2 regions of the Gordonia iterans genome follow, and region 2 is predicted to be linked to the other one. Evidence: predicted binding sites of a transcription regulator. Region 2 holds the regulator's gene; the other holds the start of a gene.

Region 1 (3,215 bases), 850 kb from region 2:
AGGCCGTCCGATTGGCGAGCCTTCCATTCCCAGGCCGCGTAAATGACCTCTGTGGCGTAGCCGTAGTTGCACGTACTGCCGCCCCGCGGAGTGACACCGTCGGACTCGACCAGGGTGTCAGCCTTCCAGTTGCGCGGCGCAGCGTGGAGGGGCGCGGTGATCAGAAGCCCGCCCTGCGTTCCGCGGAACGCGAAGCGCTGATCGCCGAGCGCCTCGATCGAGAATGCTCCGTGGTGGAGTGCCCGATGGTGTGCGCTGCAGAGCAGGATCAAGTTGTCCGGGTCGGTGGTACCGCCGGAAGACCATGCCTTGACATGGTGAATGTGAAGGTGGCGGGAACGACCGCAGCCGGGAGCCTGGCACGTGCGGTCACGCATGAGGATCGTGCGGACCAGCGCCGCGTTGGGGACCCGCCGCTTGCGACCCCACCACAGCACTGGACCCAACCGGCGCCCGCCGACGGTGACGTTGTCGCCCCGGTCGTGGCCGATCGACCGGATCGACGCGCCGCATTCGACTTCTTCGCGTTCCGCGGAACGCAGTTCCGGGCCCTCGTCGACGGTGGCGGTCTCGTCGACTTCGTGGATGAGGATCTCGGCACCTGCCGCGACCTCGGGCATGTCGATGGCGCTCGACATCGTGTCGGCCATGGCGATGAGCGCCGGGGCGATGTTGCCGGGGATGTTGCGCCACAGATCGGTCGCCCGCCCCGGGTCTCGACTTCGCTCGACCAGCGAGGGGTGCTCGACCAGCGAGGGGTGCTCGACCGGCGAGGGGTGCTCGTCCGGGGAGGTCTGGCCGGGATGCGAAGGGGGCTCGGGCGGCACAGGAAGGTCGGGGTCGTCCAGGCCGCGGGTACGTTCGTACTCCGCTCGGACTAGTGCCGCGAGCACATGGGCGCCGTCCACGGCGTTGAGAGTGATGGACAGGGACAGCGTTCCGTTGTGGTTCCACGTCCATTGGCCCCAGGATTCGGGTGCGGGCGGTTCCTCGTCGGGATCGTCGGCGTCGTCGAGGGCCTCATCGACGTCCCGGATTCCCCGGCAGAGCTTCTCGACCTGCGCGGCGCTGGCGGACTGAGCGAAGGCGACGAGTTCCGGTTCGCGCTCGGGAGTGGCGACGCGGGTTATCGCGCGCACTTTCGAATACGACAGCCGGCCCAGACCGAACTCGTCGTGGATCAGGGGGAGGTCCCGCAGAGATCGTGCGATCCGGACGTGCTCTTGCGCGGTGCGCAGGCTGATCCCGGCGCGCCACACCAGCCAGTGAGCGCAGGAGACGATGCCGTCGTGCATCCAAGCTTCACGTTCGTCGAACTCGGCGAGGTAGTCGAGCATGCGGGCGGTCAGCGCAGCGATCTGAGATGCGTAGCCGACGACGCGTTCGGCGAGCTCGTCGTCGTTCAACTCTGCGGCAGGGATCCGATCGAAGAGGTCGTTGTGCATGGTGGATTACTCCTTATCGAACTGATGTTCTATAAGAAGGCTAGCTCTGCCCTACGACAGATCCGACCCTGTCGGTACGTGCGGCTACGGTGTTCCACATCGAGGCGACCTGCGGCGGTATCGACTGAGGAGGCGACATGGCGAACGGTAGACAGAGTGGCATCGGTGTGGTGCTGGGTGTGGTCGCCGCGCTGCTCGCGATCGGGATCGCGGTGTTCGTGACGTTGATCGTGAGCTCGAGCAACTCGGAGGAACGCGCGGAGCCGCCGGTCACAGTCACCGAATCCGTGGTGGTCCAACCGTCGACCACGACGTCGATCCATGCACCTCCTCCGTCCCAGGTGCAGCCGTCGGGTTCCTTGGTGGTCCAAGGAGGTCAGTGCTGGGAATCCGAGGCCCGAAGTTTCGGGACCTCCGCCAGTGGTCAGAGTCTCGTGTGCATCTACGGGGGAGCCGGGGGATATCGCTGGGTGCAGCATGCACCCAACTCCGGCGAAGTCCACAACATCGGCGACCCGTGCAACCATCCGGACGATCAGGTCGCGGTCGATCCTGAGGGCAAGGTGATCATGTGCGGCGGACCGAACTCGACCTGGTCCGCCGGTCCGTAGTCCTGTCACGCCAGAGTCCTGTCGTGCCAGCCGAGCGTTTCGACAACCTCCTCGCCCTTGCGGGCTCGGAGGTGCTCAACGAGCGAAGGGGGTGCTCAACGAGCGAAGGGGGTGCTCAACGAGCGAAGGGGGTTCTCAACGATCGAAAGAGGGGAGGTGCTCAATGAGCGAAGGGGGTGCTCAACGATCGGCGTGGTTGTGCGCGGCTCGACTGATCGTCTCCAGGACGCGGGAGAACGTCGGGGCGGAGGGATTCACGATGGAGCCGTGGTCGGTGTCCGGGAGCAGGATGAACGTGCCGTCGCCGCCGTCCTTGTTCACCGCGTCGACGTAGTTCCTGGAGACCACCGCGGGCACCACGTGGTCCTTGTCGCCGGCCATCGCGGTGATCGGGATCGCCGGATCGATGTTCTGGATCGGATCCACGGACTCGTACCTCTCCGGTACCTCGTCGGGCGTGCCGCCGAGAGCGGCGACGATGCGGTCGTCGCCCATCCGCACGGCGGTCCGCATGTCGAGCGGGCCGGCGAGGGAGACGACCGCGGTCGGCCGGTACTTGGGTTTGGCGCCCACCTCGTCGTCGTTCAGCTTGTGTCTGGTTCCGGCCCACATCGCGAGCTGGCCGCCGGCGGAATGTCCCACGACCACAGCATCTGCGGTATTGATCGCCGGATTCGCGCGTGCGACCTCCGGAACGAAGTCGACCGCCGCGGCCACATCGGAGAACGTCTGCGGATACCCGCCGCCCGAACCCAGCCGCCGGTACTCGATGTTGTAGACGGCCAGCCCGCGCTGAGCGAGCCGCTGCGCGAAGGTCACGAACACGTCAGCACCGATCTCCGACCGCCACGAACCGCCGTGGATCAGGATCACCAGCGGGACCGAGCCGTCGTCGCCGGTCTCTTTCGGCATGAACAGGTCGACCCAGTTCTGTGAGTGGTCGCTCTCGCCGTCGGCGACCGGATACACGTACCTCTTCGCGTCGACGTTCGACGACGCGATCACCTCGGCGAACTGCTCCGGCGCCTCACTGGCCGGGATGGGTTCCGGGGCCGCCTGACCGTCGACGGTCTCCGAACAGCCCGCGATGAGCGCGAGACCGGTCAGCGCGGCGATGAGAACGACGAGGAGTCTGCGCACGGCCGCCATCTCAGATCAG
Region 2 (3,215 bases):
GCTCGTCGATCTCGCGCTGGAAGTCTTCGGCCGACTCGAACGACCGGTACACCGATGCGAAACGCAGATACGCGACCTCGTCGAGTTCACGCAACGGCCCCAGGATGGCCAGGCCCACCTCGTTGCTCGGGACCTCCGCCGAACCCGAGGAGCGCACGGTGTCCTCGACGGCCTCAGCGAGCTTGGCGAGCTTGTCTTCGTCGACATGCCGACCCTGGCACGCCCGGCGCACGCCCTTCATCACCTTCTCACGAGAGAAGGGTTCGGTGACCCCGTTGCGTTTGACCACGGCGAGTACCGCCGACTCGACGGTCGTGAAACGGCGCCCGCATTCGCTGCAGGACCGTCGCCTGCGGATCGCCATACCGTCGTCCGACGCGCGCGAATCAACCACTCGGGTGTCGTCGTTCTTGCAGAACGGGCATCGCATGCACTCAGGGTACCTGCCCGTCCACCGCAGTACTCGGCCGCTCACCGTCTCACCCTTAGCGGTAGGCAGGCACCAGCAGAGCCTGCCCGGGGCGCAGCCCGGCGGTCTGAAGATCGTTCAGCTCGCGCACGGTGGCGATCACCGCTGCGGTCGGCTCCTCGGGGGCGATGCGCGCAGCAAGTGCCGCCAGCGACTCGCCGCTGCGCACGTGCACCACCTCGGTCGCAGCGGGTGCACCGGTCGCCGCGTCCGAGTAGTCCTCGCCGACCACGCCGAGCACTGCCACGACGACCGCACAGCCGACCCCCAGAAGCAAGCCGGCGGCCCAGCGCCGGCGACGCGCGATCGCCGGGGCGACCGCGCTGTGCTCGACGAGGCCGCGGTGACGCGCGCGGCGCGACCGCTCCGAGCGGCGGCTGTTCGAACGACCGCTCTTCGGACTCCCGGTGGTCGAACGGCCGGTGTTCGAACGGCTGCCGGAAACGTCGTGGGCACCGCCCGGGTGTCCTGTACCGCTCGTCCGAATCGGAGTGTTCGCGCTCAGCCGCACGGCGCGCCGGTGCGTCTGGGGACTGCGACCGGTGGTCAGGCAGCCCGCGGATTCAGTGCCCCAGGACTCGGTGGAACGGCTCAGCACCACCGGAACATCGCAGGTCATCGGGCTCGCGTCGCAGTGCGCTGCGCGCTCCTGGCCGGTGCGGTCCGCGCGGGTCTTCAGCGACTCGGTCATCGAAACTCCCATCGTTCGTGTGTTCGAAGAACTCTTGTTCGACAGTTAACACCACGGGTCCGACAAAAGTCGCGACACGTCGAACAAATGTTTGAGTTCTGTGACCTACTCGACTAAATTGTGAACCGACCGTACGAGAATCAAGCACGAGGAAAGGACCGGCGATGACCGACGGACCCAAGAGCCTGTCGAAGGTCGACCCACACCTGTCGACCGCGACCCTGGAGGCCTCGCTGACCCAGCGGCAGCGCGAAGTCCTCGAGTACATCCGTTCGTCCGTGCGGGAACGCGGCTACCCGCCGAGCATTCGGGAGATCGGTGAGGCCGTCGGCCTCACCTCAACCTCGTCCGTGGCGCACCAGCTGCGCACCCTCGAGCGGCGGGGGCTGCTCAAGCGTGACCCGCACCGGCCCCGTGCGGTGAACGTGCGCGACGATCAGCGCACCCCGCCTCCGGGCGCCGATGCCACGGCCGAGCCCGATCGCCCCTCGGCCGCCTATGTCCCCGTGCTCGGCCGGATCGCCGCCGGCGGTCCGATCCTGGCCGAAGAGGCGGTCGAAGACGTCTTCCCGCTGCCCCGGGAACTGGTCGGCGAGGGCTCGCTCTTCCTGCTGCGAGTGGTCGGCGAGTCGATGATCGACGCAGCCATCTGCGACGGCGACTGGGTGGTGGTCCGCCAGCAGAACGTCGCCGAGAACGGCGACATCGTCGCCGCCATGATCGACGGCGAGGCCACGGTCAAGACCTTCAAGCGGGTCGACGGTCACGTCTGGCTGATGCCGCACAACGAACACTTCGAGCCCATCCCCGGCGACGACGCCGCGGTCCTCGGCAAGGTCGTGAGCGTACTGCGCCGCGTCTGAGCGAGTTCGGAACCGTCAACCGAGGACGGCGCGAGCGGCGTCGCGCGCCCCCGCGGCGCTGTCGGCGGCGACCGCCGCCCTCGCCGCGGCCCGACACTGATCGAGCGTCACCGATCCGAGCTTGAGTCCGACGGCGGGCGCCGCCGCCGGAGCCGAAGAGAGCGATGTGACCCCCAGGCCGACCAGAACGCACGCCAGCAGCGGATCGGCCGCCGCTTCACCGCAGACGCCCACTGGCTTGTCTTGCGCTGTCCCCGCTGCTCCGACGCGCTCGATGAGGGCCAGCACAGCCGGCTGCCAGGGATCGGTGAGCGCGGCCAGCTCCGGCGACATCCTGTCTGCGGCCATCGTGTACTGCGTCAGATCGTTGGTGCCGACCGACACGAAGTCGACCTCGGCCAGGATCTGATCGGCCTGCACCGCCGCCGAGGGGACCTCCACCATGACTCCCGGGACCAGCCCTCGCTCGCGGACCAGTGCTGCGAACTCGCGGGCTTCGGCGACGGTGGCGATCATCGGCGCCATCACCCAGGGTGCAGCCGTCGCAGCCGCTGCGGCCGCGGCGATCGCGTCGAGCTGATGGATGCGGATCTCCGGGTGCGGCGTGGCGATGCGGTTGCCGCGCACCCCCATCGCCGGATTGGCCTCATCCGGATGGTTCACGAACTTAAGCGGCTTGTCCGACCCGGCGTCGAGCGTCCGGATCACCACTTTGTCACCGTCGAACGCGTCGATCACCGCTCGGTAGAGAGCAGTCTGTTCGTCGACGCTCGGCTCGTCCCCGCGATCGAGAAACGCGAGCTCGGTTCGGAACAGGCCCACACCCTCCAAGACCCCCGGTTCGGCGGCGGCCCGGGCGGAGGGTCCGTCGGCGACGTTGGCGAGGATCAGCACGCGGTGACCGTCGGACGTCTGCCCCGGCCCCTTCCACGCCGAGGCGGCCGCGGCCGCCTCTCGCGCCTTCGCCACCGCTGCGGCGACCTCCTCGACGTCCGGGTCGAGACCGACGACGCCACGCTCACCGTCGACGAAAGCCGTGCCCCCGGTCGGAATCCGGTCGAGTTCGGCGATCGCCACGACACACGGGATACCGAGTTGACGCGCGATGATCGCCGTATGACTGGACGGTCCGCCGAGCCGGGTGGCCAGTGCGATCACGCGAGCGGGATCCAGTCCGGCGGTGTCGGCCGGC

Evidence for each region. The regulator LexA, encoded in region 2, represses DNA repair genes until DNA is damaged. The targets are predictions, from matches to a motif close to CGAACANNTGTTCG.
Region 1: C6V83_RS05775 (HNH endonuclease signature motif containing protein) is a predicted target of LexA. The motif match lies at 1,463-1,476, and genes of this name have one in related genera.

What each region holds. Positions count from the first base shown of each region.
Region 1 is NZ_CP027433.1:1,242,131-1,245,345, forward strand. Features, by position in the region: gene C6V83_RS05775 (HNH endonuclease signature motif containing protein) at 1-1,445, opposite strand, end outside; gene C6V83_RS18680 (hypothetical protein) at 1,583-2,056, shown strand; gene C6V83_RS05785 (alpha/beta hydrolase family protein) at 2,237-3,205, opposite strand; gene C6V83_RS05790 (ABC transporter substrate-binding protein) at 3,207-3,215, opposite strand, start outside.
Region 2 is NZ_CP027433.1:2,094,090-2,097,304, reverse strand. Features, by position in the region: gene nrdR (transcriptional regulator NrdR) at 1-430, opposite strand, end outside; gene C6V83_RS18720 (LysM peptidoglycan-binding domain-containing protein) at 486-1,160, opposite strand; gene lexA (transcriptional repressor LexA) at 1,325-2,023, shown strand; gene C6V83_RS09605 (putative PEP-binding protein) at 2,039-3,215, opposite strand, start outside.